One region of the Paenibacillus physcomitrellae genome, then DNA from elsewhere that is predicted to be linked to it. Evidence: a T-box and tRNA genes for the amino acid it is inferred to sense, from the RefSeq annotation. Region 1 holds a T-box; the other holds one or more tRNA genes.
What was found. A T-box is a leader RNA that pairs with one kind of tRNA and senses whether it is charged. The one in region 1 lies ahead of trpS (tryptophan--tRNA ligase), so its partner is inferred to be a tRNA-Trp.
Positions count from the first base shown of each region.

Region 1 (15,866 bases):
GACGGCCGTAGAACTGCATGATCAGGCCGATGATCACCGATCCGCCGTAATGGGCAAGCGCCAGCACCCCAGCCATCTGGGGGCTGTGAAAGAACCCGACAGAAACCGCACCGATCAGGAAGATCGGATCGGAGGAAGTCGTGAAGGACACCAGCCGTTCGCCTTCGACCCGGCTGATCAGGTTCTGTTCCCGCAGCTTCACGGTCAGCCGGGCGCTTACAGGATAACCGGCTGCAAACCCCATAGCCGCGACAAAACCGCCGCTTCCGGGAATACGGAATGCGGGCTTCATAAGAGGGTCGAGCAGCTTGCCCAGGAAATGAACGATGCCGAAGCCCAGCAGCATCTCGGAAATGACAAAAAAGGGAAACAGCGAAGGGAACAGCACGTCCCACCAGATGGACAGCCCTCTGACCGCGGCGTCCCAGGAGGATTGGGGGAAGGCCAGCATAAGCATACAAATGGCGATGAGCGCCAGCAGGATGAATGGTAGTCCAAGTCTGGAAATCTGCACCTTTAAACGCCTCCACCAGCATGTTTTTTATTTCGATCTTCCTTAGTTTTATGAAAGCAATAGGACAAACAGTACAAAAAAATCAAGAAAGCGCTTGCTAAATGGCTGATTTTTTAATCGCAGTATGCTAGAATGGACAATATAAAGCATCGCGATCTCTTATGATTCCAACAAATCCTGATGAGCGGAGTGATGTATATGAGTTTGGTAGCAGGTTTACTCGTATGTGCGTTTGTATATGTCATACGCGCCTCTCTAGTCCGTTCAGGTGAAGAGGATTGGCGCAGTTATTGAGATGAATAATCAAGAGGGTATTTTAGAGCGCTGGCTAGCGCTCTTTTTTTTGCGTAAAGAGGTTATAAATCTCGAAAATTCTCCTGTACAGAGAGCCGCGGAAGGTCTTTGTTTCGTTTGAGAGACTTTCGGGACATGGCCCGCGCTTTATAGGGGGATTTTGTCTGTACAGGGGCGTTTTTCGCCGAATTCTTTGCTATAATACAAAATAAAAGTTCAGGAAGGTGGTGATGTCGGCATGAACCTAGAACAGGGACAAACCTTGTATGAAAGATTGGGCGGCGCGGAGACGATCCGCAGACTGGTGGAGGCTTTTTATCCTCGAGTGCAGCGGAACCCGCTGTTAGGACCTCTTTTTCCGGAAAATATTGATCCCGTCCTGGAGAAGCAGTATATGTTTCTGAGCCAGTTCTTTGGCGGTCCATCGCTGTATTCCGATGCTCACGGCCACCCGATGATGCGTGCCCGTCATCTGCCGTTTCCGGTAACGCCCGAACGGGCGGAGGCTTGGCTCGCCTGCATGGGAGAAGCCCTGACGGAAGTTGGCATTGAGGAGCCGCTCCGCAGCTTTGTGCTTCAGCGCTTGTCGGGCCCGGCCATGCATTTTGTAAACACCCCGTCATCTCAAGAATAACACAGCAATTTGGCTCCAGAGCCGGAAAGAGGGAACAGGCCATGCAACTTGAGCCTCTGTATACGACTAAAGCGACATGTCTTATGTGTGAACAGGAATTTACGACTTCCCGGGTACGCCCGAGCTTCAAGCGGGCCATTCGCACGGATACCGATTTCTGCGGTTATTATCAGAATGAAAATCCTGATTTCTACGTTGTGAAGGTGTGTCCGCACTGCGGGTTTGCTTTTACTGAAAATTTCAGGGAGCGAATCAGCGACAAACAGAAAATTGATTTCAACAACACCATTGGCGGGCGTATGCATCCGCGTGATTTCGGAGGTCAACGGGATTGGGAAGCTTCACTGGAGAGCTACAAGCTGGCTTTGCTGTGCGCGCAGTCTATCGATGAAAAGGAACGGCTGATTGCCAGCCTTCTGCAGCATATCGCTTGGTTGTATCGTTATAAGGAAAATACGGAGCAAGAAATCCGTTTCTTAAAGTATAGTCTGGAGTCTTACATCAAGGTATATGAGGTGGAAGGCGCTGGTGCAAACGATGCCCGGCTGATGTATCTGATCGGCGAGCTTAACCGCAGAACGGGTAATTTCCCTGAAGCCGTCCGCTGGTTCTCCCGCGTCATTAATGACCAGAAGATTATGGATGCGGCAATGATTCGCGCCTCGCGCGAGCAGTGGGCCCTTTTGCGGGAACAGATGCTGGCAGCCAAACATGAACTGCCTGAGGAAATGCAAAAATAAACCGCCGGCGTTTGCCGGCGGTATAAGCTGGGAATATGACGGCATTTGCAGGGCGGTCACCGGATAACGGTGTCGGTTAACAGATAATCGTCATCACTGTCCAGGACAGTCACCCTATGGAAACAGCAGGGGAAGACGAGCAGTTTCTTTTTCCCCTCACGAACGCTGAGCACTTCCTTTGGTTTCATGGGAAGCAGGACATTGTTCTTTCCGCAGAAAGGACATTCGGGTACATAAACATCACCCATTGAAATATCATAAGGCAGCGCTTTGTTGAATGGAATCATTGATCTTCTTGTTTATCCTTTGAGGCTTCTTCTTTGGCGAGTTCGGCCAGCTTCTGCATCAAAATATGCTGCGGCATATGCATGAGCTGTTCAATCGGAACATGTAATTTCTCGGCCAGCTTAACAGCTGTATCCGCGGATATTTGTAAAGGTCTCATCAGTATTGCCTCCTTCGTGCCCTTTGCGCGGGATATACCTATAGTTATACACTCTGTTACACGGAAGTATCAACCTATCTAACTGGGAAAGGATGTTTACGAAGATGAGTAATTTGAAGCAACCTGTGAGTCTGACCTGGGATTTGGAGTCTGTTTTTCCGGGAGGATCGGAATCAGCTGAATTTTTGGCCCACCTGAACACTGTAGAGAAGGGGGTTCAGGAGCTTGAGCAATTTGTAAAGCAATGGAAGGCGCCTGGGACGCTGGAGGAAACCCGATCTTTTGACGGGTTTATCGACAAGCTGCAGAACATATTCGCCAAAGCCGGTCAGGCAGGAAGTTTTGTCAGCTGTCTTACCGCCCAGAATACGGCTGACAAGAAAGCCATTCAGCTGACTGACAAAGTCACTTCGCATAGAGCGCGACTGAGCGCTGTTCTCGCTCAATTTGAAAGCTTGCTGCGGGCCACTTCGGATCAAGTTTTTGCCGGCTGGATTGCCCGTGAGGAGATCGCTCCGATTGCCTTCTCCTTGAATGAAACCCGCGAGAAAGCCAAAGACAAGCTTTCTCCAGAGCTTGAGAGCCTGGTCCTTGATCTGGCCATCGACGGCTATCACGGCTGGGGCGAGCATTATGACACGATCGTCAGCAAATTCAGTCTGCCTTTCGTGAACGAGAACGGAGAAACGATAAATTTGTCCGCCGGACAAGCTCATAACAAACTTCATGATCCGGATCGCAGCGTTCGTAATACGGTATTTGCCAAGTGGGAGGAGAAGTGGGCTGAGCTAGGCGATTACGGTGCCGATACGCTGAACAGGCTTGCAGGCTTCCGTCTCAAGCTGTACAACAAACGCGGCTGGGATGATGTGCTGAAAGAACCTCTTGCTTACAACCGGATGACCCGTCAGACGCTGGATGCCATGTGGCAGGCGATTACGGAAGCGAAACCGGTATTCGTAAAATATCTGGAGCGCAAGGCCAAACTGATGGGCGTAGAGAAGCTGGGCTGGGCGGACGTAGAAGCTCCTCTGACGCTGGGCACTCAGAGTGTGGACAACATTCCTTATGGAGAGGCGGCCGAGCTGATTGTGAAGGAATTTGGCGGCTTCAGTCCCAAGCTGGCGGATTTCGCTACCCATGCTTTTAACAGCAGCTGGGTGGAAGCGGAGGATCGTCCCGGCAAACGTCCCGGCGGCTTCTGCACAACTTTGTCGGAGAGCAAAGAAACTCGCATTTTCATGACCTTCGGCGGTACTGCCTCGAACGTCTCCACCCTTGCGCATGAGCTGGGTCATGCTTACCACTCCTTCCTGCTGAAGGACATGCCTTTGTTCAGCCGGAATTATGCGATGAACGTGGCTGAGACGGCCTCTACCTTTGCAGAGAACATTTTGTCTTCAGCACAGGTTGGCCGGGCGGAAAGCCGAGAAGAGAAGCTGATGCTGCTCGAAGAGAAGGTTCAGCGCAGCGTGGCTTTCTTCATGAACATCCATGCCCGCTTCCTGTTTGAAACCCGTTTCTACGAGAAACGCAAAGAGGGGCTGCTGAGCGCGGAAGAGCTGTCTGTGCTAATGGAGGAGGCCCAGAAGGAGGCGTTCTGCGGAGCGCTCGCTTCTTACCATCCACATTTCTGGTTGTCCAAACTGCATTTCTATATTACGGGTGTTCCTTTCTATAATTTCCCGTATACGTTTGGTTTCTTGTTCAGCAACGGCATATATGCCCGCGCCAAAGCGGAAGGTCCAACTTTCGCAGCTAAATATGACGCGCTTCTGGAAGATACAGGCCGTATGACGGTTGAAGATCTGGCCAAGAAACATCTAAATGTAGATTTGGCTGCGCCGGATTTCTGGCGGGAGGCTGTCGGTGTTTCGGTAGCGGATGTCGAGCAGTTCCTCGAAATGACCGAGGGAATGAATTGAATGAAATGAAACGGTCCTTCGGGGCCGTTTTTTTTGTAGCTTTTTTCTGTAGTTATTTTGTACTGATTCCCATGTTGGCACGCATTTTCTCTTGTGCAAATTCTGTCGCTGCATTGTTGCTTTACCTCTATCTCTGTCGAACAAATGGCGATAAACACGAATTATATTTGGTCCAATAGGAATAATTACCCAAATATGTACCATATTTCTGTTAAACCATCGGATAATAGAATATAATGTTGCATAAGCCCTAAATTTAGGGAAATAACCAATGTTGAGGGAGTGGGGAAACTGAAGACAGAGCAGCTTTCATTAGCCAGACAGCTTGATCTAGTATTCAAGGAATTGGAGTCTGAATTAGGCGGATTGACCTCCGGGACCGTCTTTATCCAAATCCGCAATAATGTGGTGGGTAAATTCGGTATCAGGCATAACCCCATAGCCGGAAGGAATGGTCAACTGTCCGGAGAAGGCGGAGGATTAAATGCGGTGCAGCTCAGCTCTTTCAGAAATATGGCAATCGAAGCTCTGAAATTCAAGAATTCGTGGACGCATGGAGAAATCAGCTATGAATTTGCGTTAAGACAAGGAACCATAGTTGTGGATGCCACATTAGAATCAAACTATAATATGGCGAATCTGATGATTCGTTATCCGAGAACAAACAGTCATACATACGGAGCATTCGGAGAAATGAAGGATTTATCTTAAAGCACATGATAAGTTTGAACATGGAGTTTGACATAAGAAGAGGGTAGAGGTACAGGTTTAACGGATTCGTATAAACGGATTCGGAATAAACAAATTAGGTAAAATAAGAAACAGACGGTATACCGGAAGGCATACCGTCTGTTGTTTCAGTGAAATATAAGAAAAGTATAAGCCTCACAATACCTTTATTCTTATATTTCAGTGCAGAAACGCTGCCGCCTTATCGGGCGGCAAAGCGTTGTCTACTCGTACTATAAGGAATAGCGGTTTACATGGAAGATTTACCCGACAAAGATTGTTCCGCCAATTGTACCAAACGCTTTGTGATATAGCCCCCGAGGGAACCAGTTTCACGGGAAGTGTAGTTACCGTAGTAACCGTCTGCTGGAATTTGTACGCCCAGTTCTTGTGCAGCTTCCATTTTCAATTGTTGAAGAGCTGCAGTTGCTTGAGGAACAACCAAGTTGTTGCTGCTGCGTCCTTGTGCCATGTTTGTCACCTCCTTCGTTCGTTGTGAGGTTAGTATGAGCCGTAGGACGGAAAATATGCGCACAAGTTTTCAAATAATCAGCATCCAATTCCTTCCTGTAAAATCAACGATTTATCCTCCCGGAAACAAGGTTCGCAAGCTAGGGAGGACAACAACAAAAACCCGCGCAGAGCGCGGGTTTCAGTACAAATGGCAGCTATTAAACTTAGCAGCTTAGCATCAGCCAAGCGGATCTTTGTTTGTTTAGTTGTTTAGCTCGGATAGATCATTTGAAGATTTAATTGCAGTTCCAGCTTTTCTTCCGGTTTGATCTCAATCAGGCCGCTTTCCTCATGAGGGATGTCCAGATTAGGCGCATCCGGCAGCCAGGTATAAGGCTCAATGCACAGAAACTGGTCGGCTTCGCCTTTCGTATAGAGAACCCAATGTTTGAAATAGGCCGGATCGGCGGAATATTTCAGGCCATATCCGTCTTTGCGCATCAGCAGTGCTTCAGCAGGCTTGCCGCCGATTTGCAGCGGCGTATCAAAGTTAGTGCCTTTCAGGTTCAGCTTGTCGTTCAGAGCTTCCAATTCTCCCAGAGGAGCTGTTTCGCCTGTCGTGATAATTTCCTCATCCGTCATGTACAACTTGCTGACCGGAAGCTTCAAATCCCAATTGTCAGGTTCTCCGTCGATCAGGAACCAGGTGTGAAGGCCCAAGCCAAACGGAGCTGCATGTTCACCCAAATTGGTGATCCGGAACGTTTGAGTAAGCGATGCGCCTTGAAGTCGCAAAGTCATTTCCAGCTTAAGTGGAACGGGATACTGGCGCATCCAGTTCGGATCGTCGGTCGTTATAAATTCCGTAGTGACGGAGCAGCCGTCTTCATCTTCTTCAATATCGCTGACACACCAGCTTTGCGTACGATGAAGGCCATGAATATGGTTGTCGTTAGCGGTATTTTGATCAAACTGATACGTTTGTCCCGCATAGGAGAATCGGCCTCTGCGAATTCTTCCCGGCGGAATGAGCAAAGGGATACCGAAATGGTAAGGCTTCTGCAGGTAAAAGTCTAGTTCGCTTTCCTCCGGCCGGCGCAATACCTCGCGCTGCTGTACCAGGTCTCTTACCCCGATAATGTTGTTGCCGAGTCTGGGCAGCAGCGTGACTTCAAGTTCGTGGCTATGTAAAATGTACGTGTCGTAACCATTCCATTGCCCTTTGGTCACTTTTTTCATATCTTTGCTCCTTTTCCCAAATAAAGATTCTGAAACGGGTTAAACTAATCATAACATTTTTGGCTCTGCCCGTAAAAATCGATTTGACTTGCCGGGTACTGCCGGATATGATGAACTATATCAAATTCATTTCTAACACAAAGTGATGACGGGGACAAGTAAACGCGTATAAATTCCTTGCAGAAAGCCGGTGGGTGATGCGAACCGGCGGAAAGTATGCGGCGAATGGACCCCTGAGCTTCGGGAGGAACGGAAGGCCTCTAGGCCCCAAGTATTTCCGAACGTTTATCCGCGTTAAGGATTTAAGGCCGATGTTCGGTTCCGCAGCTTACGGGCGGACTTTGTCGGCGAATTAGGGTGGTACCACGGTCTCACGTCCCTTGCGGATGTGAGGCCTTTTTGATTTTCGGGAGCAATGAACATTTGAAATAAAATAATTAAACGCTTAAGGAGGCCATTTAACCATGAAAACCGTATTTTCTGGCATTCAGCCGAGCGGCAAGCTCACCCTCGGCAATTACATTGGCGCGATTAAAAATTTTGTAAGTCTGCAGCATGAGCACCAGTGCAACTTTGTTGTTGTCGATATGCACGCGATTACCGTGGCCCAGGACCCGGCCGCGCTGCGGGAGCAATCTGAATCCGTGGCTACTCTGTACATTGCGGCGGGCATTGACCCGTCCAAATCCAATGTTTATATGCAGTCCCACCTGCCTCAGCATGCCGAGCTCGGATGGCTGCTGACGACGCTCACCTCGATGGGTGAGCTGGAACGGATGACGCAGTTCAAGGACAAATCCGCAGGCAAAGAGACTGTTGGAGCCGGCTTGTTCGTCTATCCATCGTTGATGGCTGCGGACATTCTCTTGTTTAACGCTGATCTGGTTCCGGTAGGTGAGGATCAGAAGCAGCATTTGGAGCTGACCCGCGACCTTGCAGGGCGTTTCAATCACCGGTTCGGCGAGTTCTTCAAGCTGCCTGAGCCGTATATTCCAGAAGTGGGCGCGCGGATTATGTCTCTGGACGATGCATCCAAGAAGATGAGCAAAAGCAATCCGAATGAAGGCAGCTACATCGCGCTGCTGGACCCGCCGGATGTGATCCGCAAGAAGATCAGCCGCGCCACGACCGACTCGGGCCGTGAAGTCAAATTTGATCCGGCCAATAAACCGGAGGTCAGCAACCTGATCGGCATTTACAGCCAGCTGTCAGGTTTGTCGATCGCTGAAGTTGAGCAGCGTTACGAAGGCCAGATGTACGGCCCGTTCAAGAAAGATCTGGCCGAAGTCATTGTCTCTGTGTTGGAGCCGCTGCAGCAGCGGTATCATGACATCCGCCAGTCCGGCGAGATTCGCGAAATTCTGCGCCAGGGCGCAGAACGGGCGGAGGCTGTGGCTGCAAAGAACCTGAAGGAAATCCAGCATTTGATGGGATTTTTGCCTAGAGGCTGAATTTTGGCCTGATCGGGATTCAGGCTAAAACGGTTTCATAACGGCTTCAAGAAAGAAACGAGGGGGCGCCGCTTGCGGCGCCTTTTTTTGATGCGGCCTAAATAACGGTAAAGCAAAAACTAGAGTTGCATGAACGGGTCTATTTTCCTTAGGAGAATGGGCATATTATAGAGATAATAGGACGGACGGCATGCCTTCCGTCACGAAATTGTCAAACAAAAAACACCTTTTTGCCAACAGATTTAAACATGATTCGTGATTGATATGATAAAGTTTATAGAAGAGGTTGTTTTAGAACTATTTTTTTGTCGTTTGAAATGACCATTTGTTGCAATTTAATATTTAGGAGGCAGTAAAATGGGCAAACCATTAAGATATGAAGCGGGAAGGGATTCCGCAGCTTTGTCCGTAAACTCCGCACCGGAATCGGAGTCGGCAACGTGGCGCGATTTTGTCGCTTTGACTAAACCTGGCATTATTCGTTCCAACCTGATTGCGACCTTTGCGGGTTATTGGCTGGGCGCGCATTGGCATATCGACATCGTCAAGCTGATCATCACGATGATCGGTACGGCTCTGGTTATGGCCGGGGCTTGCGTATTCAATAACTATTATGACCGGGAAATGGACACCAAAATGGAGCGTACACAAAACCGTGCGCTGCCGCTTGGCAAGCTTTCCCCAAGAACGGTGCTGATCTATGCCGGTATTCTGAGCGCGGTGGGACTTGTCTTACTGTTCCTGTTCTCCGGGGGTTTGGCCGGTTTGTTCGGCATCGTGGGTATGCTCGTATACGGCGTAGTTTATACGATCTGGCTGAAACGTTCCTCTACCTGGAGCACCTCGATCGGCGCGATTTCGGGAGCGATGCCGCCGGTAATCGGTTATGTCGCCGCTTCCGGCCAAGTTGATCTTGGCGCCTGGATGATCTTCGCGATTCTCTTTCTGTGGCAGCCGCCTCACTTCTGGGCTTTGGCGATCCGCAGAGTCGAGGAATACCGGGCCGCAGGTTTCCCTGTACTTCCGGTTGTTAAAGGCGTTGAACGCACCAAAATTCAAATGATTCCATACATTGCGCTGCTGCTGCCGATTCCATACCTTATGTATGCGAACGACATCACCGGCATCTGGTTCCTGATCATCGGCACGGCGCTGTCGGCCATCTGGCTGATTATGGCGCTTGTAGGCTTCATGAAGCAGGACGTGGAGAAATGGTCGAAACGGGTATTTATTTTCTCGATCAACTACCTGACTCTGAGCCTGATCGTAATGTTCCTGGATACAGTTCATAAATAAGCTTGATTGGTGATTGGTGACAACAAGAAAGACGCACCTTCGGCATGCCGAAGGTGCGTCTGTTTTTTTACATTTAATACAGTTGGTATTCATGTCCGGATGATTTTCGTTCTATTCCAGTTCGGGCAATGCCGGGGGATACAGAATGTATTCTTCAAGTCCTGCTTTCTCCAGCTGGGCAATCACATATTCATCGGGAGTGCCCTCGACACCGGCGTACCCGCGCCTTGTGTATATTTGTTCGGCGTCCGGGAAGGCGTCTCTCAGGATCGCCCTGATCTTTTTCCCGGAGGAATCATTATCCATAAACAGGTAAATCTCATCGTTCCTGGCCTGTTTGCGGAGCTGTTCCAGCTTGAGGCTGCTCATGGAGCCAAAGGTGCACAGAATGTTGATGTCCTCTTTGAGCAGCCGGCGCAGCTTGCTGCGGTCATTTTTACCTTCGACAATAATGGTAATCTCCGCCATGTCATCACCTCGCTGCCTATAGTGTAAACGCAATCCCCCTTTTCATGCAAAGGACGGTCACAGTCAGCGTGGTCAGCTGAATTTCGGCCAGCCATAAGCCTTTCATTCAGTCAACCGGAATAGGCTGTTTAGGCATGCGGCGAGTGGGCGGCAGCGCGATCAGCAGCAGCATAAGCACAATGAACGCCAGGAAATACGGAGAGAAGCTCAAGTGAAGCTGACCGGCGACAATCGGCCCAACGAAGGAGCCCAGCGACATGGCGATCGACTGGAATGAAAAAACGCTGCCCATCCGTTCGCCGCCGCTTACTTCAATAAATAAAGAAGAGATTGCCGGGAAAATAATTCCCTTGGACATCCCCATCACAAACAGTACCACAGGCATCGGGATTTTCTCAGGCATCGTTAAGCCGTAAAAGCACAACGCCAGCAGCAGAATACCTGCCAAAGCTCTCAGATAAGGGGATAATCGATGCAGGAAAAGCATACTCAGCGTCACCAGCGAGCCGAGACTCAGGATGGAGAAATAAATGCCCGTATGCAAAATGCCTTCCGAAGTTCCGCCGTCATGGAGGGGAAGCTCGAAAAACAAAATGCCCTGCGAACAGGCCACGCCAAGCGGCAGCAGGTAATAAATGAGCGGCACGCCGGGAAGCAGGCTGGAGTTGTCCGCTGAAGCCGCGTTCGCTCTTGAGATTTCAAGCTGCATCTCCACCGCTTTGCCGCGGATGGTGAACAAGGCGAGCAGGCCAGCTGAAATCAGGATCCAGCCAAGCGATTGGAAAGTCAGGGAGAAGCCGGCAAGCTTCACCAGAAAAGCCCCGACGGCAGGTGACAGCACTGAAGCCAGCGTATGGGTAACGCCGTGTCCGGCCATCAGCTTGCCTTGGGTTACCGCATCCTTGGAAAGGGAAGCCAGCAGCGCCAGACAAGCCGGAGACAAAAAGGCGAGAACAAACCCACTGATTGAACGGAGAACCAGCAGCTGCCAGGGCGCTGTGACGTGAGCCTGCAGCAGCAGGATGACCCCGGCTGCAATCAAACTGAAGACGACATAACGTTTACTTCCGTGTTTATCCACCCCTTGTCCGGCGATCAGGTTGCCGGGCAAATGGGTCAGCGCGTAGATGCCCATCATCCAGCCGATAAAGGCGGGAGCCGCTCCCAGCGACACTGCAAAAGGCGTTAGAATCGGATATTGGGCATGCAGGTCAAAGAAAGCAATGAACATAAAGAAATAAAGCCCTATAGCGATTTTCATGGTGTCCCTCCTAAAAGTTTTGTGAAGCTTAGCTGCTCCGAATCATCTTCGCAACAAAACTCGCATCGGAAGCATACGCTTGGTTTTGTGAAGCTCGGCTGCTCCTCTTTTTCTAATCCGTTCGTGAAAGTGGGCCATGCTCTACTTGTACGCCCTGGTCTGCGAAGTTATGCCAATTTTGAAATACAGACGAAAGAGCGTTTTGTCCCCGCCAGGGTTAAGCTGGGCTAGTATTTGGCGATCATGTATAATGGATAGTGCATCTATGGCACTAGCGAAAGAGATCAGGTTCGCCAATTTAGATACAGGGGTGTTGGAACACATGAGTTTTCAAGATTTGGATTATCAGGTATGGGTTGATTATTTTAAACAGAATTGGCTGATTATCGTGGTCGGCCTGGTCGCTTTATTTCTGGTGGCTAATCTGGTCAAAACCGTGATCAAATGGGTACTGATTATTGCAATTGCAGCTTTTCTGATCGTATACAGCGGCATTACGCTGAACGATATCGGCAAGGCGGTTTCTACGGTCAAGGACCAGACGATGAGCACCATGCAGTCCGAAGCCCTAAATTTGATGAAAAATGAGGCCAAGGAAGCTAAATTCACGCAAAACGCGGATGGTTCCTTCAGCATTACGACACCGAATCTGGAAGTGACCGGTGAAAGCAGCAGCGACAAGGTAAAGGTATGGCTGCACGGAGTGTCTCTCGGGGAATGGAGCCGCGGCGATACGCTTGAAGCATTTATTCAGGAAGCTAAACGCAGCAGCGGCCAATAATCACAAAAATTAACATCGGAAAGGAGGGTCCCGCGTGACCATACTTCAACAGCTGCAGGGATATAATCTGGTTAATCTCATTCTTATCCTCGTCATCGCGGGCTCTATCCTGCAGGGCGTGCTGAGGGGAACTTCCAAATCGGCGGGCAGATTGCTGTCGCTAGTCGGAGGCGGAATTATGACCGCGCTCAGTCTGGCGGCTTCCATCCCGCTGACCGCTTATCTTTCACCAAAGGTGCAGCAGTGGCTGACGGATCACGCTCAAACGCCGGATCGTGAGCTGAGCGGTGCCGAGCAGGTCGTTTACACGCTGGCCGGGGCGATCCGGGAGTTCCAGCTTGTCCGTTATGTCCTTGTTTTCTTCATCTGCTATTGGCTGATCCGCTTTGTGCTGGGTCTGCTGGGCATGTTCCTGCCCGGTATGAAGTGGATCGGTGGACTAGGGAGGAAAGAGCTTCGCTCCGGCTTAACGAGCCGCCTGTTCGGCGGGATCATCGGAGCGGTGATCGGAGCGTTCCGCGGGATTGTCCTGATCGCGCTGCTGTTTGTGATCGTCTCCCTCTTCCCGAATAGCGGGTTCAGCAAATACGTCGAAGCTTCGCCCGTCTACCGGCAGGGAGCCGAAGTTATTCTGGAGCCGCTCTCCGGCAAACTGATTAAAGGCAAGCTCCCGGTTTTGACTCAGGACGTGCAGAATGAGCTGAACGGTATTTTTGAACGGAAATATGAAGTGATCGACGCCCGGATTCCCGACGACATTGACGCAGCAGCTGCGCAAATTGTAGAGGGGGCCGATTCCGACCGTGAGAAAGCAGAGAAGCTTTATAACTGGATTGGGACCCGGATTCAGTACGACTATGACAAGGTTGAGGCTTACGAGAAATATAATGACTGGCATGAGCAAACGCCCGAAATGACCTTTAAGACGCGCAAAGGCGTCTGCATCGACTACGCCCGTCTGTATGCCGTAATGGCCCGCTCACAAGGCTTGGATGTGAAAGTCATTACCGGACTTGGATATGACGGTCAGGGCGGCTATGGCTCCCATGCCTGGAACGAGGTCTATGTAGACAACACATGGATTCCATTAGATTCGACGTGGGCAAAGAGCGGCAACTGGTTCGATCCCCCGAAATTTGCGGAAACGCATGTTCAGCAGAAGGTGCTGGGATAAAGTTTTGAATTGAAGGTTAATCTTACTCTCATCGCACACAGCGAGCTGGGCTTCCTTGAGAAGGAAGCCCAGCTGTTTTTGTATAACCAGTCATCGGCTCAGCAGAGTCCTTGCGTACGAAGTCGGCTGTAATCTACCATGATGGAGCAGATAATTTACAGGACGTCCCCCTGACTATTTAGCTGGAATTTGTGTTAAAATGTTACAATAACACTTCTTCATCGGAACGGATGGGGACTACCGGGGGCAGCGCTATGGCTATGAAACCGAACAGGTACGGCGAGGACTTGCAGGCTCAGGAAATCTCAATGCAGCGTAATTTTAATTTTCGCCTTAACCTTTTTTTCTTCAGCGCCTTTGCGATCTTTACAGTTATTATTGTCAGATTAGCCATTATCCAGTTTGTTGAGGGTCCTACCCTGACTTCGCAGGAAGCCAGCTTGACGGTAAGGGATATCCCGCTTCCGCCTGACCGGGGTACGATCTGGGATGCAACAGGGACCAAGCTGGCCTATTCAACGCCGGTCCAATCCCTTTACATGACGCTTATGAAGGATTACAGCAGCGTGACAGGAGCCAAGAACCGGCCGGAGGCGGTGGCCCTGGCAGCCGATATTGCCCGGGTATTCGCTCTATACGGCGATCCGGCCCAGCCGAAAATGACGGCCGATGACGTTGTGGCCGCGATGGATCTTGACTCTAAAATCAGCGGGGGTTACGCTCCCCGGCGAATTAAAGAAAACTTAAGCGAAAAGGAAATCGCTTATTTTATGGAACACAAAACAGACTTTCCGGGGATTGACGTAGTGGAAGAAAGCATCCGCCATTATGATCCCGACCGGGTAGCTGTGCAAACGATAGGTTACACCAAGAAGTTTAAGGGCGCTTCCTACAGTCTGCCGCTGTACGAGCAGCTGAGGTCCATCAGGTCTTCTGATCCTTCGATGCAGTATATCGATACCGAAGACGTGGGGTATGACGGGCTTGAGTATCAATATCAGGCCGATCTGCGGGGACGCAACGGATTCAAAAGCGTACCGATTAACGCGCAAAATATGGTCAGCGGCGTTGCGGATATTACCCCTCCCGAGAAAGGAGCGGATCTGCATCTGACGCTCAATAAGAACGTCCAGCTGAAGACCCAGCAGGCTATTCTGGATCAATTGAAATGGCTGCATAGCAACCCGGTAAGCGGCAAACTCCATCCGAACGCCCAGACCGGATACGCGGTGGCGATGGAGGTTGATACCGGCAATATTATAGCCATGGCCAGTATGCCGGATTATGATCCGAATACCCAGGAGGGCTGGGCCATTGACAACTATCAGAACGGAACGATTACGCCGTACAGCTCGGGGCGTTCCGGGCATAATCTGGAGTCCGTGGTTTTGCTGGGCTCCACGATCAAACCGTTGTCCGTGCTGCTGGGCTTAAACGAGAAGCTGTTCACGACGACAACGCCTTACCAGGACCGGGGGATTGCTGAATTCGGCAAGGACGGTTCTACGGTCCGCAACTCGGAAGGCCATGTCTATGGTTACTTGAAGAGTCCGGCGGATGCGATCCGCCATTCCTCTAACGTTTTTATGGTCGATATGGTCGGCAAGAAGCTGTACAGCAAATACGGCTCCGAAGGCATCGCCAAATGGGACGCTTATATGAAGGAGTTTGGCCTGGGTGTTTCAACGGGAATCGACTTGCCTAACGAATATCTGGGAACGCTGGAGTATAAGAACGAAGCAGAAACCGTGCTTTCCCGCCTGGTTTACGCTTCCTGGGGCCAGCAGGGCAAATATACGACGATGCAGCTAGCGCAATATGCCGCCATGCTTGCGAACCGCGGCAAACGGATGGAGCCGCATCTGGTGAGCAAAATTACTGATAGCAGCGGCAAGGTGCTGCGCACCTTCCAGCCTAAAGTGCTGAACGAGGTGCATTTCAACTCCAGCTACTGGAAAGAAGTGATCAAAGGTATGGCGACGGATGTCAGCTCCTTTTCCGGCTTCCCTTATGATTTTGCAAGAAAGACGGGAACCTCGACCCAAGATGTCTATATTAAAGGACAGAGAATCCAGACGGATAACGGCGTCTTTATTGCTTTTGCTCCACGGGAGAATCCGAAGCTGGCCGTAGCGGTTGTTATTCCGGAGGGCGGCTTCGGCGCTTACAGCGCAGCGCCTGTAGCGCGTCAAATCTTTGATGCGTATGATCAGGAATATGGGCTAGATGGTGTTCCGAAGAAATCACTCAAAAAGAGTCCCCCGGCGGGGGCAGGCAACGGGGAGAAGGCAGAAAAGCCCGGCGAATAAGAATTTCCTGCCGTATAAGAAATCCTGGGCGAAATAAGAAAGGTTACAAAACGGCTGCCTTACGGCGGCCGTTTTTTTGTTTTTTTACATGGAAGCCTGAAACTGATTAAGGGGGTTAATCGTTGTTTTAATTAAGAGGGAATAACTGCACAC
Region 1 is NZ_CP022584.1:2,152,249-2,168,114, reverse strand. It holds gene ylbJ (sporulation integral membrane protein YlbJ) at 1-457, opposite strand, end outside; gene CBE73_RS09815 (globin domain-containing protein) at 1,047-1,442, shown strand; gene CBE73_RS09810 (DUF2225 domain-containing protein) at 1,484-2,182, shown strand; gene CBE73_RS09805 (hypothetical protein) at 2,239-2,469, opposite strand; gene CBE73_RS09800 (YycC family protein) at 2,466-2,627, opposite strand; gene CBE73_RS09795 (M3 family oligoendopeptidase) at 2,732-4,552, shown strand; gene CBE73_RS09790 (O-methyltransferase) at 4,844-5,263, shown strand; gene CBE73_RS09785 (alpha/beta-type small acid-soluble spore protein) at 5,532-5,753, opposite strand; gene CBE73_RS09780 (aldose 1-epimerase) at 6,005-6,973, opposite strand; T-box leader at 7,110-7,357, shown strand; gene trpS (tryptophan--tRNA ligase) at 7,438-8,424, shown strand; gene cyoE (heme o synthase) at 8,782-9,720, shown strand; gene CBE73_RS09765 (toprim domain-containing protein) at 9,832-10,188, opposite strand; gene CBE73_RS09760 (MFS transporter) at 10,295-11,449, opposite strand; gene CBE73_RS09755 (hypothetical protein) at 11,772-12,230, shown strand; gene CBE73_RS09750 (transglutaminase domain-containing protein) at 12,265-13,404, shown strand; gene CBE73_RS09745 (peptidoglycan D,D-transpeptidase FtsI family protein) at 13,659-15,713, shown strand.

Region 2 (15,866 bases), 140 kb from region 1:
TGTTTAGCAAAAACACAGGTCTGTGCGAAGCCGTAAGGCGAAGTATACGGGCTGACGCCTGCCCGGTGCTGGAAGGTTAAGGGGAGTGGTTAGGGGTAACCCGAAGCTATGAACTGAAGCCCCAGTAAACGGCGGCCGTAACTATAACGGTCCTAAGGTAGCGAAATTCCTTGTCAGGTAAATTCTGACCCGCACGAATGGCGTAACGACTTGGGCGCTGTCTCAGCGAGAGATCCGGTGAAATTTTAATACCTGTGAAGATGCAGGTTACCCGCGACAAGACAGAAAGACCCCATGGAGCTTTACTGCAGCTTGATATTGGACTTTGATACGATTTGTACAGGATAGGTGGGAGCCTAGGAAGAGGGAGCGCAAGCTTCCTTGGATGCGCCGTGGGGATACCACCCTGATCGTATCGGAGTTCTAACCTGGTGCCCTAATCGGGCATGGGGACAGTGTCAGGTGGGCAGTTTGACTGGGGCGGTCGCCTCCTAAAGAGTAACGGAGGCGCCCCAAGGGTCCCTCAGAATGGTTGGAAATCATTCGAAGAGTGCAAAGGCAAAAGGGAGCTTGACTGCGAGACTGACAAGTCGAGCAGGGACGAAAGTCGGGCTTAGTGATCCGGTGGTACCGCATGGAAGGGCCATCGCTCAACGGATAAAAGCTACCCTGGGGATAACAGGCTTATCTCCCCCAAGAGTCCACATCGACGGGGAGGTTTGGCACCTCGATGTCGGCTCATCGCATCCTGGGGCTGAAGTAGGTCCCAAGGGTTGGGCTGTTCGCCCATTAAAGCGGTACGCGAGCTGGGTTCAGAACGTCGTGAGACAGTTCGGTCCCTATCTGTCGTGGGCGTAGGAAATTTGAGAGGAGCTGTCCTTAGTACGAGAGGACCGGGATGGACGCACCGCTGGTGCACCAGTTGTTCCGCCAGGAGCACAGCTGGGTAGCTACGTGCGGAAGGGATAAGCGCTGAAAGCATCTAAGCGTGAAGCCCCCCTCAAGATGAGATTTCCCAACTAGTAAGACCCCTTGACGACGACGAGGTAGATAGGCTGGGGGTGGAAGTGCAGCAATGCATGGAGCTGACCAGTACTAATCGGTCGAGGGCTTATCCAAATAGATCTAATCGCAATTGATTGTTTCGTATCCAGTTTTCAGGTGATCAAGCATCTGAATGTTATATTCCCTGATAGCTCAGTTGGTAGAGCACTCGACTGTTAATCGAGTTGTCACAGGTTCGAGTCCTGTTCGGGGAGCCATATGGAGAGGTGTCCGAGTTGGCCGAAGGAGCACGATTGGAAATCGTGTAGGCGTCACAAGCGTCTCGAGGGTTCGAATCCCTCTCTCTCCGCCATTATAGTCAGGCCCGTTGGTCAAGGGGTTAAGACACCTCCCTTTCACGGAGGTAACAGGGGTTCGAATCCCCTACGGGTCACCATTAACTTCAACAATGAAGTTGACTAACTTGTTATGAATATGATATACTAGATATTGTGTTCAATTTGGAGGCTTAGCTCAGCTGGGAGAGCATCTGCCTTACAAGCAGAGGGTCGGGGGTTCGATCCCCTCAGCCTCCACCATATAACATAATAAATACTTTTTACTGACGCGGGGTGGAGCAGCCCGGTAGCTCGTCGGGCTCATAACCCGAAGGCCGCAGGTTCAAATCCTGCCCCCGCAATAATCCCTTTAAGGGATCAAATGCAAGACCTTAGGCTGTGGAACCGTGGTGTAGAGGCCTAACATGCCTGCCTGTCACGCAGGAGATCGCGGGTTCGAATCCCGTCGGTTCCGCCATGTTTTTGGCTCGGTAGCTCAGTCGGTAGAGCAGAGGACTGAAAATCCTCGTGTCGGCGGTTCGATTCCGTCCCGAGCCACCATTTTTACAATTGAATAAGCCGTTGTAGCTCAACTGGTAGAGCAACTGACTTGTAATCAGTAGGTTGGGGGTTCAAGTCCTCTCGACGGCACCATTTACTGTGGAGGCTTAGCGAAGTGGCCAAACGCATCAGACTGTAAATCTGCTCCCTTACGGGTTCGGTGGTTCGAATCCATCAGCCTCCACCAGTTTATATAGGGGCATAGTTTAAAGGTAGAACAAAGGTCTCCAAAACCTTTGGTGTGGGTTCAATTCCTGCTGCCCCTGCCATATTTTTATAACTGAATAGGAAAGTTTTTATGGCGGTCGTGGCGAAGGGGTTAACGCACCGGATTGTGGCTCCGGCATTCGTGGGTTCAAGTCCCATCGATCGCCCCATTATTAACTTTTCAGAAATTTTGGGGATTAGCCAAGCGGTAAGGCAACGGACTTTGACTCCGTCATGCATAGGTTCGAATCCTATATCCCCAGCCATTTCGCGGACGTGGCTCAGCGGTAGAGCATCGCCTTGCCAAGGCGAGGGTCGCGGGTTCGATTCCCGTCGTCCGCTCCATTATTTTGGCGCCATAGCCAAGTGGTAAGGCACAGCTCTGCAAAAGCTTTATCCCCAGTTCGAGTCTGGGTGGCGCCTCCAGTATTTTTAAGTTGTATATAATATGTGCCCTTAGCTCAGCTGGATAGAGCGTTTGACTACGAATCAAAAGGTCAGGAGTTCGAATCTCTTAGGGCACGCCATATATACTTCATACTTTAATAAGCCGGTGTGGCGGAATTGGCAGACGCGCGCGACTCAAAATCGTGAGGGAAACCGTGGGGGTTCGAGTCCCTTCACCGGCATTAATTCTAAGAAGCCTTGAAATCTATTAAAGATTTCAAGGCTTCTTTCGTATATTCATAATATAGATAAGGTGGCCTTTCAAGGAGGCTGCTAACACTCTTGGAGTTTGAGCAGGAATAGATAGCATTTATCATAAAATACTGGTGGTCCCGGTTATTGGTTAGCTTAGCATCCAACCACCTTGGAAAGCATTAGAGGATGTTATCAAGTTCTTTGGTACATATGTTTTTTTATAAATTCTATGGTGTTACGGTGTTATAGTATTTATGATGTTTATGGTGTCTATGATTCCTGTGGCATTAATGGTGTCTATAGTGTTAATGGTGCAATATGGTGTATCTATGATGCTAGGATACATACGGTGATTCCTGCTGTTCAGGATGTCTCTATGATGCTTATGTTGTCTATATACCTCGTATCTATCCGTACTATTGTGCCTTGCAGTGTGTATCGCGCCTTGTCGAGCCCATCGTGCCACAGCGAGTGGTCTATTGTTGCTATCGTGCAGAGTATGGACGGGGACGTCTCTTTCAAAGTCTTTGGTGCGCGCTTTGGGTACGATTGGCGCCGGCGGCTGCAGAATTAGTGATTAAGTTTTTAATGGGCTTATGGTTAAACTTAATAAAGCTTGTTAAGTAAGTATTAAGCTTAATGCGATCACTGTACGGGCCCGAGAGATAGGAAAAAAGCGGATGAGCCTGGAATTGTTCGAACTATGATTCGGATTAAAAAGATAATTTAAATATTTGGGTTGTAATGTAAACGCTTTTATGTTACCCTTTAGAACTATAAAAACGTTTTTATTTTGAGGTGAAAACTTTGGCAAGGATAACTATAAAAGATGTAGCCCGCGAAGCAGGAGTTTCCATCTCAACGGTCTCTAATGCATTGAATGATGTAGATGTACTTAATCCTGAAACGAAAATGCACGTACTTCAGGTAGCACAACGATTGAATTACGTCCCTAATCTCAATGGCAAGCTGCTAAAGTCAGGAAAAACACATATGATCGGATTCTTTACGACAAGTGTGACGGGACCTTACTTTTACAAGCTGGTAGAAACGATGGCACGGGAATGTGACCGCTACGGATACGGGCTTAATGTCTTCGTTACCCGGGATAAGCAGGTTATCATGAATAATATATTAGGCAGCCGGGTTGACGGAGTGATTATTTACGAAGAATTGCGGATAGATGAGAACGATATTGCTGTTATGAAGAAAGATAAAGTCAAAGCTGTTTTTCTGGATCGCGAGATTGAGGATGACACTATGGGCAGTATTATCTTCGATTCTTATATCGCCGGCTATGAGGCTACGAAATACTTGATCAGCTTGGGCCATAAGCATATTGCTTATATCTCCGGGGTTGAAACGATGTTTGACAGTGAGCAGCGGAAGGAAGGATACCTGGCTGCGCTTAAGGAATATCAGCTGCCAATCAAAGAGGAATATATTTTGCAGGGATATTTTGAAGAAGAAAGCACTTATAATGCCATTAAGTCTTTTATCTATCAACATTCTGAACAACTGCCGGACGCCTTTCTAGCAGGGAATGACTTGAGTGCTATCGGATGTATTAAAGCTCTTGAGAATCATGGTTATGAGGTGCCTGCCCAGGTTAGTGTGGTAGGGTTTGACGATATCGATATTGCTCCTTATTTCTCACCTCCACTGACGACAGTAAGGAATCAGATTGCGAGACAGGGGATTCTGGCGATTGAACAGCTGATCCGGATGATTGAGAAGAAGGAACAGGGACACAGCCAAAGGCTAAAGGGTGAGCTTGTTGTCAGAGGCAGCAGTCAGGTCAAGCTTCAGTAAAAATAAAATGGGCTGAACGAGTTGGATTCGGACAGGAGGAGGGAGTTTTAGGGGTTTTTTACATCAAAATAAAAACGTTTTTATCGAAAATGGTTCACTAATCAACAAGGTAAGAGCCTGGAGGGGAGAAGAGAATATGGCCAAATTAGCGGTGACAGAGCCGGTCAACGGCAAACCGAACGAGAAAACAACGATGGGGCAAAAAATCAAGGAATTTGCTGTAGATTTCTGGAGACAACGGGAACTGCAGTCGATGATCATTCCAGGCATTATTTTTATGATTATCTTTTGTTACATTCCTATTTATGGTCTGACTATTGCCTTTAAAAGCTATACGGTCATCGATACGCTGGATTCGGCTCCATGGGTGGGCCTGGAGAATTTCAAGATTATTATGTCCGACCAATATTTTTGGGACGCTGTAGTCAACACTTTGGCAATCAGCTTTCTGAAATTAGGTATTGGGTTCATCATTCCTATTATTTTGGCGATTATGATCTACGAATTGAGTTTCACACGCATGAAGAAATTTGTTCAGACGGTATCCTATTTGCCGCACTTTCTGTCTTGGATCGTACTTGGCGGCATGATGATCAACTGGTTCTCGACAACAGGGCTTTTTAATCAGATCCTGCTGGATCTAGGGATTATTTCAAAGGGCCAGAACATTTTGCTGGATCCGGGCAAATACTGGTGGATCGCCACTTTATCGGATATCTGGAAAGAAGCAGGCTGGGGAACAATCCTGTATCTCGCTATCATGGCCAAAATTGACCCTACCTACTATGAAGCTGCGAAGATCGATGGGGCAAGCCGAATTCGGCAAATCTGGAATATTACGCTCCCTAACATGAGATCCATCATCAGTTTAAACCTGATCTTGACTGTAAGCGGTTTATTGGGATCGAATTTGGACCAAACCTTGGTACTGATGAATTCGCAGAACCGGGAAACGGCGGAAGTCATCAACTCTTACGTATATCGTATGGGCTTGACGCAAGGGGATTTCTCGTACGCTACCGCTGTAGGTCTGGGCGTTTCCATTGTTTCCGTCATTCTGCTTGTCACAGCTAATAAAGTCACCAGTAAGCTGAACGATAATCAATCTGTTCTATAAGAGGAGGCATTTTCATGAATCGAAAGGCGATTAGAGAAGATTTAAACAGCCGCGTCTTTAATGCCTTCAATATAACGCTGCTTGTTATCATTACCCTTGTTATTATTATCCCTTTGTGGAATGTCATTATTTCCTCATTGAGTTCAGGGCAAGCGCTGGCAGAAGGTGGATTTATATTCTGGAGCCCAGAGTTTTCTTTGGAAAATTATCGTGCGGTATTCCAGGACGACAGCATTTGGCAGGCCTTTTTTATCTCGGTGTCCAAGACGGTGCTTGGCGTCGCCACCCACGTTTTCTTCTGTGCGATGATCGGTTACGCGCTTAGTAAACAAAATCTGCGTGGCCGCAAATTGTATGTCGCCATGGGCGTCATCACCATGTTTTTCTCAGGCGGTATGATCCCGATTTACCTGTTGATTAAGTCCTTGGGACTGTTAAACACCTTCTGGGTGTACATCATTCCTGCTCTCTTTAGTTATTACGATGTAGTTATCCTGATGAACTTCTTTCGGAATGTGCCGGATGCGCTTGAGGAATCGGCGAAAATCGACGGTGCAGGCGAGTGGCGCATTTTCCTGAAGATTTTTATACCTTTGTCCATGCCGGCTATGGCTACAATCGCCTTGTTTAATGGCGTCGGCCAATGGAACGATTTCTTGACTACCAAGCTGTACATTACAGATCAGGCCTTATACCCGCTGCAGATGAAGCTGTACGAGATCATTGTGCAGTCCCAGACGCAGTCGATGCAAAATGCTAGCTCGGCCGTGATCGAAACCACCACTAAAGGGGTTCAACTTGCGACAATCGTAATTACTACTCTGCCGATTGTTGTAATTTATCCATTGCTTCAAAGGTACTTTATCTCTGGCATTATGATGGGGGCGGTGAAGGAATAAAAGCATTCTGTACACTGAAACATGGAGTCTAGTCCAAGGGGTAAACGCTTTGATAAAAAAGGGAGGTAAACAAACATGATAAAGATGAGTAAAGTATTGCGGAAAAAAGGGGTTTCGCTGGGTGCCGTTCTGCTGGCAATCATGCTGACAATCACTGCCTGCGGTTCCGGAGGCGGAGGAGGTTCCAAGAGCGCTGCTCTTCCGGATCTGGATGGCCGCTATACACCGGACCCATCGACACCGGCATGGAAGCTTGATACGAAGAAGGAAACAACCGATCTGACCTGGTACGTTAATGCGGACTGGTGGAATACAGACTTCGGTAAAGATACAGTAACCAAAAAGATTAAAGAGGATTTGAATATCAACATTAAATTCATCACCGGTGACGATACAAAACTGAATACCTTCTTCGCCGGCGGAGATATGCCTGACATTATTACGGTCTTTGATTCCAATTCAGCCGTTGCGCAGAAAGCTTCCACATGGGCGCTGCCGCTTAACGATCTGGCCGAGAAATATGATCCATATTTCAACCAGGTAGCTGCTAAGGATACAATGAACTGGTTCCAGCAGAAAGACGGCAAAACGTACGGATACCCCGACTACTCCAATACGCAGGCCGATTATGACAGCGGTACCATTCCGGCAAAAACAGCCTTTATTATTCGCCAGGACGTGTATGAGGCAATCGGCAAACCTAGTATGAAAACACCGGAAGAATTTGAAAGTGCTATGGAGAAGATCAAAAGCCAGTTCCCGCAATTGATTCCGTTTGGCTTTAACTCGATTGGAACAGGTACAGGTTCGCTGGGCGATGTGCTTCAGGATTACCTGGGCGTGCCGCTGGAAGACAAAGACGGCAAGTTCTATAACCGCAACCTGGATGAAGATTACTTGACCTGGTTGAAAACGCTTAACACCGTTTACCGTAACGGCGATATCAGTGATGACAGCTTTGCCGATGACGGTACGGCTTTTGAAGAGAAAGTTAAATCCGGTAAATATGCAACGATCATGCTCGACGGTGTGCCACAGCAAGGCGGCAACCTGCAGACGTTTATGACCAACAACCCTGAGGATAAATACATCGCGGTCGATGGACCACAAAGCACGGTTGGCAACCAGCCAACGCTGAACCAATCGGGTATTACAGGCTGGATGATCAACTACATCACGAAAAAAGCTAAAGACCCAGCCAAAGCGATCCAAGTCTTTACTTATTTGCTGAGTGACGAAGGCCAGGCATTGGTGAACTTCGGTATTGAAGGCGAAACGTACAAGAAAAATTCGGACGGAACGGTAGAATTCCTGCCGGCTGTTAAAGAGCTGCAGTTGACTAACTCCGACAAGTTCAAAAAGGACTACCGGATGGGCGAATTCATTTTCTTCGGACACGACCGTTATAAAGCCCTTAACAAAGACTCCTCTCCTGAGGCGATCAAGCAAATGCAGGAATGGGGCAATGGCAAGCTGAAACCGCATTTCATTCTGGAAAATATCAACCCGGATCAAGGTACGGCGGAGGCACGTTCGTTGTCCGCAATTGACACAACTTGGAATACTACGCTGGTTAGTCTGATCAGATCTAAGACGGATGATGATTTCAATAAAACGCTGGATGCTTACAAGAAATTCCTGGATGATAACAACTGGAGCAAAATTGTAGACATTCGCAGCGAGAAAATGCAGGCTAACAGAGAGAAACTGGGAATCAAGTAATGAGCTAAATGGAGAAGGGCCTTGAAAAGGGCTCTTCTTTACCCTAATTTGTGCTTAACTCTAATTCGAGCATCAGGAGGCGACTTCATGTCCGAGCTATTGATTTACCAGTCCAAAGGAGAAGGCGAACTGTTCATTCAGCAATCCGCGGTGCAGCTGGCGAGCCGTTCTAAACCGGATGGAGAAAAGGTTACTGTAACTTTGGATGAGAAAGAAACCTTTCAGGAGATAGATGGATTCGGAGCATCCTTTACGGATTCGGCCGCTTATCTGATTCATCAAATTCTGGATGAAGGGCAGCAGGCGGAGGTTATGACCCGTTTGTTTGACCCGTCGGAAGGCATAGGATTGTCTGTATTACGAAATCCAATGGGAGCTTCGGACTACGCCAGATCCATTTACAGCTATAATGATAGGCCTGAAGGCGAGACCGATCCGGAGCTGGAGCATTTCTCCATTGCCCATGATGAAGGAGATATTATTCCTCTGCTGCACAAAGCCAGGAAGCTGAACCCTGAAGTGAAGTTATTTGCTTCACCGTGGAGCGCACCCGCCTGGATGAAGACCAGCGGTTCGATGAAAACAGGAGAACTGAAGAAAGAATATTATCCGGCTTTTGCCGAATATTTTGCGCGCTATATCCAAGCTTATAAAGATAAAGGTCTTGATATTTACGCGGTAACACCGCAAAATGAACCGCTTTATGAGCCAAGCCATTATCCAAGCATGAAGATGTTGGCCGAGGCGCAGGCCGAATTTGTTAGAGATCATTTGAAGCCTGCATTCGTCAGTCATGGACTCCATACCAAAATTCTTTGTTATGATCATAACTGGGATCGTCCCGATTATCCAACGACCGTGTTCGAGCAAGCGATGGAGCAGGTGGATGGTGTAGCTTGGCACTGGTACGGCGGGAAACCGTCGGCGCAAAGCGAAGTGTTCGAGAAATTCCCGGGCAAGGAAGTGCATTTCACGGAAGGCTCCGGCGGGGAATGGATTCCTCCTTTCGAACAAGCTTTTAGCAACGTGATGCGTACGGGAATTGAGATTCTGCGCAACCATAGCAAATCCTTTATTCTGTGGAATATGGCGCTGGATGAGCAAAATGGACCCACGGTCCCGGGATTTGGCAACAGCACATGCCGGGGAATCGTGCAGGTTAACCAGCAGACGCGAGAGCTTGTTTATACTTTGGATTATTATGCTTTGGCTCATTTCAGCAAAATCATTCGTCCGGGCGCTTTGCGAATCGCCTCTGAATCGAGTGAGGAAGCGATCCGTTCCGTAGCTTTTGTGAATAAGGATGCCTCCAAGGCTGTCGTTCTCTTCAATGACAGTGAGCAGGAAGAGACGGTTAGCTTAAAACTTAAGGGAGACGATGTGATCGCTTTCCCTATGCCGGCCAAAAGCGCCATCTCCATTCAAATTCCAGCCAGCTATTGATGGATCTTGGATAGAGGCTATGGATTTTGAAGCATTTTGAATCATAAGATAGATAAGTTAAAAACGCTGCATGGAGCCTATGAGGTTCTGTGCAGCGTTTTTGTATTTGCATGAAATGCAAAGCAGGAATAGATCAGATGGAGTGGAGAATAGACCTCTCATCATAAAACAAGCACCACCGTATACCGGCCAAACCGTTTAAAAATAAGGCCGCTGCTTGCTGGCGGAAGTGGGTCGCCTTCGTCAAAAATGTAAGCAGCTTGTTGAGCCTTGTGAAAGAAAGGAGTCCCAAACCGGTATCTTCCAAACGAAGACACTTGCTGAAAGTCTTGGCCGGGATTGGCATAGACCACACTTTTTATAAAGTCGGCTGTCCGGGTCTTTTCGTAAAAAAGCACATAAATATAAGGCATGTTAATTCTGTTTGTGATATAAATCGTACCCGGCGTCGAGGCGGAGGCAAAATCAATCGCATCACCTAAATGGTTGGCAAAAACAGTGCTGATTTGTTTCGGATAATCCCGGAAATAGACAGCTGCGAACGCTGAAAAGTAAATAAGAAATGCGGCTGCGCAAAGAATGCTTAACCCTTTCTTTATTCGGTGAAAGAACAGGACACCCCCGCAGATTAACAAGATAATCGGGTAAAATATAACATTAACCCGGTTAATATTTACCTCTATGATGAGAACCATCAGAACAGCAGAGCCCAGCCACAACAGGATGATGGCTTGAAGAGGCTCTCGGTTGCTGCGCAAAGCCCAGATGGATGCAATCAGACCGAGCAAAGCAAATGGAAGGCCAATAGGATATGCATACCCGAACGGTGAGATTGAATTCCAAGGCAAACCATCACTGCCCGACAGCAGAAGGGATATAAAGCTGTGTATATGCTCCCTTGCCGAGAGAAGGAAATGTCCATCGCTAAAAGTGGTAACGGTTTCAACGCGCGGCACAGTCAATCTGGGTATGGACAATAACGGAGTAATGATAGAAGGCAGATTCAGCCAGTTGATTAACAGAAATAATAGAATAGGTAAGCCTATTATGATAAACAGCAGGAAATTCAGCAGCAGCATTCTTAGGCTAAGCTGTTTGCGTTTGAACAACAAGAAGGCGATCAGAGTGAGGAACACCGGAACGAAGAAATAAGCTGTTCCATAAGCATACAGCGATATGGCCATAACAGTCGTAAAAGCATAGAACCAACGCGGCGACTGAAGCGCTTTTACCAGGCAGTAAACGGCAAACAAAACCAGAGTAGGGAACAAATTAGACTCCAAAGCCCATCTGGACATCATGATGTGCCAGGGATTTATAGCTATAAGCAGCATGGCGACCGGAGCTGCGGCTTGGGAACGGAAGAGATGCCGGGCAAGCAGGCAGAACACGGGCATGGCAGCAATGCCAGCCAACACGCCCAGCAGCCTTACAGACAGCGGAGTAAGACCCATAACCGCGATAAATGGCATGGATAAATAAGCATATAAGGCGTTCTGACCGCTTCCCCACGCAATTAAATGGACAGGCATAGGCATGCTGTTGCGGTCGATTCCATAATGAAGAATGGAAAAGGCATCATATCCGATAGAGGCTTCGTCCTGATTCAGCCCCGGAGGAATCGAGCCTAGCTGCAGAATCCGCAGGAGGACGCCAAGAACAAAAAATAATAGTGTATAACGGTGTTGTTGGCAAAAAGTATAGGCTTGAGATAATCCCCGCATCTTCCTTCACCCCTCCTTCCGGCAGTAAAATTCCCTTAGTTCGATAGAGAAGAATGGTAAGGACCCGGACGTAGATTCACTGGGAGCGTTCACCAGATCGTAAATCCCCCGATTCATAGAGAATAGGGGCCTCAGGCTGCGGCCAAGTTTCTCCTATCCCTGCCGCAGACAAGTCGGTCCACCTTGCAGGGTTATATTTCCTGAGGCACCCATGTCCCTTGCTGGAACGCCTCTCTTACCCCTCAGTTGCTGTAAAGCGGACCAGACCGGCTGAAGGAACGGCTATTTCATGCAGGCCTTTTGTCCAATTCCACGTTTGGGACTGCAGGGTTTGACCGCAGCAATCGAGAACCTCCATACGGCAGGTGATGGCTGAAAGGGAAGAACGGACGACCAATCGGTCTCCGGCTGTTCCGTTAACCACGATAAGCTGCTCAAAAGGGTCCTCGATGTTCACAATGGAATTGGCGTATACGGCAATAATCTGTTTGCCTCCGTTACGAGCTGAGACGAGAGGATACAGCAGTTCCGGATAGTCCGGGCGGAGTTCTCCTTCCAGGAGAACATCGCGGTGCTCCCTGCAGAATGCGGTCCAGAAGCGGAGCATACTCAGGTGCTGACTCCCGATCTGGTCCAGACGCACGGAAATTTGGGGAACGGAAAATAGAATATGGATCATTTGCATAGCCGCATTCGCAACCGAATCGCGGTGATTAAACATGATCATATCGGAATGAACGGCAGTACGGCCTGATAGTAAACGCAGATCCAGCGTGCGTACCCGATTTTGGATGAAATCGTTAGGGCAGTCGCTGGCGCGGAACATATTGCCGTACTTTCGCATCAGCGGACCAATATAGGTCTGCCGGAATTCGATCAGGATATCCGGCTTGATAGCTCTAAGCCGCTCCATCACATCAGTCATTAAGCGGTCAATAGCCTCCGGTACAGAAACGTCATCCTGTCCTGGATGCCCTGTGCTGCAGGCTGCGTGGTTTGAACTGTCATTCAGCCGGAAGCTGTCAACGAAGTCGAGCTTGAGCCCGTCAATGTTCCAATCCCTTACGGCCTGTTCATAGATCTGAATTAAATATTCTCTTACCTCCGGATAACGCGGGTCGAGTACGCCGGCATTCAGCTTCTCGTCAACGCTCAAGAGCTTGTCGGCAAATCGCCCCCAGGCCTTGCTGTTCCGCCCGATAAAGGGAACGGAATACCAGAGCATAAATTTCATGCCAAGCTGGTGAATGCTGGCGACATGTGCTTTCATGTCCGGAATTTTTGCGCTGCAAACCTCCCAGTCCCCGGTATAGGCATATCCCCGCTGATTATCTTCGGTTTGCCAGCCGTCATCGACAATGATCGTATCGCAGCCGATCTCTTTGGCGAGCCGGGCTTCCCGTTCCAGTTCCTCAGCCATTACTTCCTGATGAAACGAATACCAGGTGGAATACATCGGGTTCCAGGCTGTTTCAGGAACGTGGGCGGGTTGGAAGCCGGGCTGCTGTTCCCACCATTCGGTAACTCCTTTGAGCGCTTCATAGTAAGGAAGATCCCTGCAGTCCATACGAAGAGTGGCTGTATATTCATTCGAGCCCCGATTTGGCACTGGCGTTTCAAACAGCGTGATGGAACAGGTGAAGGAGGAGTCCTCCTCGCGGAGGCCGGCTTTAAGAGTTACCTCATTCAGAGCCTCTGTAAAAGCAAAGGTCAGCCGGTTTCGCCCTTCGTGGCTGAACAAGGAAACGACAGGAGCCAGCGATGTATTGCGGGACTGGAATCCTTCGTTCCAATCGATTTGAAAGGCTTTATTCCGGTCGGTGCCGGGATGCCACATGGAGTGGATATCGATGGCGGGGTAGGACCATTCCAGCCGGCAGACCGGAGGCTGTTCATCGCTCTGAGCGGTCAAATGGACATGAACCAGCCACAAACCTTCCTCAAGAGATTCGATTCTTTGGGAAACGGTAAAAAAGTTATCGGTGTTCTGAAACGATACGGTGGGATAAGAGTGAGTAAGCAAACTTTTCATAATGCCTCCTGATGATATCCATTTATTTTGTTCGTTTAGAGTATATATTTTACGAAACGTATAGTAAACAAAAATGCCGAAAAAACCATAAAAATTATATTTTCATAAAGATAAACGTTATAAAATATTTTGTAAGCGATTCAAAATAGGGGTATTGTCGAGAAATTTGATCTATGTTATATTGAAAACGCAATGATACTTCGATTTGTTTAGTAAACAAAAAGCGGATTTGATTGGCAAATTCTCGGCAACATTATAAAATAACAGTGAGGGGTGTTTCCCAAATATGAAGTGAAAAGGTGATTGATTTTGGCGACTATTCGTGATGTTGCGGGGCTCGCAGGCGTGTCTCCGTCTACAGTATCCCGTGTTTTAAATGGAGATCCGTCTTTGTCGGTATTGGAGGAAACGAGAATCAAAATTCTTTCTGCTGCTGAGCAATTGCAATATAAGGCGGTGCAGCGGAAGCCTGCCGTCAAAGCGGCGCAGTTGAAAGACTATAAAATTGGTCTCGTCACTTTCTGCTCCGAACAATTTGAATCCGAAGATCCGTATTATTTATCCATTCGCATGCAAATCGAGAAGGAGTTCAATCAATTGGGCCTTCATATTACCCGCACGATCCGCTGGGTCAATCACGAGTCTTATGAAAGCTTGTCAGGGCTGGATGGTCTTATCGTTATTGGTAAGTTTGAATTTGATCCCTATAATCTGTTCTTCAACCGGATTCAAAATGTCGTGTTCGTCGATTATTCGCCTGATGAGGACCGATTTGACTCTGTTGTAGTTGATTTTAATAAAGTGACGACCACAGCGCTTGATCATCTGATTGGTTTGGGATATACCCGAATCGGCCTGATCAGCTCACGTGATTTTATTAATCGTTTTGGCTCCGACTCAGGCATTGATTCCATTGACCAGCGGCAGAGCAGTTTTGAAGCTTATATGAAGCAAAAGAATTTATACAGGCCGGAGCATGTCCATATCGGAAGCGACTTCTCCATGTCTACGGGATATCAGCTGATGAAAGCAGCCGTTGAGAAAGGGAATCTGCCGGAGGCTTTCCTTATCGGTTCCGATCCTATGGCTATTGCTGCAGGCAGGGCGCTTAAGGAGGCCGGACTAAAGGTGCCCAAAGATGTGGCATTGGTTGGCATTGACGATATCGAAATGGCGGCTTATATGGATCCCCCGCTTACAACGATCAAGATTTACACCGAACAAATGGGGCAGACCGCCGTTAAAATGCTGCTTGAACGAATCGAGGGGAGAGAGGTGCCTCTCAAAGTGGTTCTTCCGTCCAAACTGATCATTAGAAACAGCTGCGGGGCGGAGCGAAAGTTGAAATCGACGGGCAGTGCATAAGCAATAAACAGCTTGCAACCGATAGAGCGGCTGTTATGACGACAGCCGCATTTCTACCATTAGGGGGAGATTATATATGAGAAAATGGTCTATCCTGGTTTTGTCTTTACTCGTTGTATGGGGTTTGACGGCATGCGGCAGCGGCTCGAATAATGCTTCGAACGATGCAGCTGGCAATGCAAATACCGGTAATCAAAGTGACGCTGGCGGTGCAGGGGCAGGCCCGAAAGGGAATATCACATTTGCCTTTTGGGGAGCTCAGACGGAAGCCGATGCCATCAAGCAGGTGATTGATAATTTCCAAAGCCACAATCCGGACATCAAGGTAGAAAGTCAGTGGATTCAGCAGGATTATTTGACCAAACTCCAAACGATGATCGCTGGCGGCACCACCCCGGATGTCATCTTGGTCTCCGGAGGAGATTTACCTGGATTTGCAAGCGCTTTCCAGGAGTTACAAATCGATCCTTCCGTGTTTAGCTCACAGTCCCTGGTTGATGCAATGTCCATTGACGGCAAAACCTATGCAGCGCCATTTATCATCAAACCGAAGGTTATGGCGATCAACAAAGACTTGTTCGCCAAGAACAACATCGAGCTTCCAAGCAAAACCGAACCGATGACGACGGAGCAATTCGACGAAATCGCCAAAAAGATTACCAGCGGCGAAGGCTCCTCCAAAATTTACGGCTCCGAGCCGCTCTGGATCGGCAACTGGATTTATGCCTTTGGCGGCCAATATTATTCCGATGATTTGAGCAAGTCCACGCTGGATTCGCCGGAGGCCATTCAAGCCGGAGAATATATCGTTTCCACGAAACAGGCCGGCACCGTGCCAAGCGATAACGAGAAACAGGGGCAGGACATGATGAACTGGTTCCTCTCCGGCCGAATCGGCATGTATACCGACTTTGGTCCATGGAGTATTCCGCAAATGGCCGATACTGAAGGTTTTGACTGGGACCTGGTTCCATTCCCAGGCAACGGCGGCTCCAAAGAAGTGGATGGCCTGGCGCTGAG
Region 2 is NZ_CP022584.1:2,294,172-2,310,037, reverse strand. It holds rRNA gene CBE73_RS10485 (23S ribosomal RNA) at 1-1,119, shown strand, start outside; tRNA gene CBE73_RS10480 (tRNA-Asn) at 1,187-1,262, shown strand; tRNA gene CBE73_RS10475 (tRNA-Ser) at 1,266-1,357, shown strand; tRNA gene CBE73_RS10470 (tRNA-Glu) at 1,367-1,441, shown strand; tRNA gene CBE73_RS10465 (tRNA-Val) at 1,508-1,583, shown strand; tRNA gene CBE73_RS10460 (tRNA-Met) at 1,611-1,684, shown strand; tRNA gene CBE73_RS10455 (tRNA-Asp) at 1,724-1,800, shown strand; tRNA gene CBE73_RS10450 (tRNA-Phe) at 1,808-1,883, shown strand; tRNA gene CBE73_RS10445 (tRNA-Thr) at 1,901-1,976, shown strand; tRNA gene CBE73_RS10440 (tRNA-Tyr) at 1,985-2,070, shown strand; tRNA gene CBE73_RS10435 (tRNA-Trp) at 2,079-2,152, shown strand; tRNA gene CBE73_RS10430 (tRNA-His) at 2,185-2,260, shown strand; tRNA gene CBE73_RS10425 (tRNA-Gln) at 2,282-2,356, shown strand; tRNA gene CBE73_RS10420 (tRNA-Gly) at 2,361-2,435, shown strand; tRNA gene CBE73_RS10415 (tRNA-Cys) at 2,443-2,516, shown strand; tRNA gene CBE73_RS10410 (tRNA-Arg) at 2,541-2,617, shown strand; tRNA gene CBE73_RS10405 (tRNA-Leu) at 2,640-2,719, shown strand; gene CBE73_RS10400 (LacI family DNA-binding transcriptional regulator) at 3,540-4,544, shown strand; gene CBE73_RS10395 (ABC transporter permease) at 4,681-5,661, shown strand; gene CBE73_RS10390 (carbohydrate ABC transporter permease) at 5,676-6,560, shown strand; gene CBE73_RS10385 (type 2 periplasmic-binding domain-containing protein) at 6,645-8,282, shown strand; gene CBE73_RS10380 (glycoside hydrolase family 30 protein) at 8,370-9,725, shown strand; gene CBE73_RS10375 (glycosyltransferase family 39 protein) at 9,887-11,449, opposite strand; gene CBE73_RS10370 (glycoside hydrolase family 36 protein) at 11,685-13,481, opposite strand; gene CBE73_RS10365 (LacI family DNA-binding transcriptional regulator) at 13,791-14,846, shown strand; gene CBE73_RS10360 (ABC transporter substrate-binding protein) at 14,923-15,866, shown strand, end outside.
Region 2: it has a tRNA-Trp gene. The T-box ahead of trpS (tryptophan--tRNA ligase) is inferred to sense a tRNA for this amino acid. The anticodon was not compared.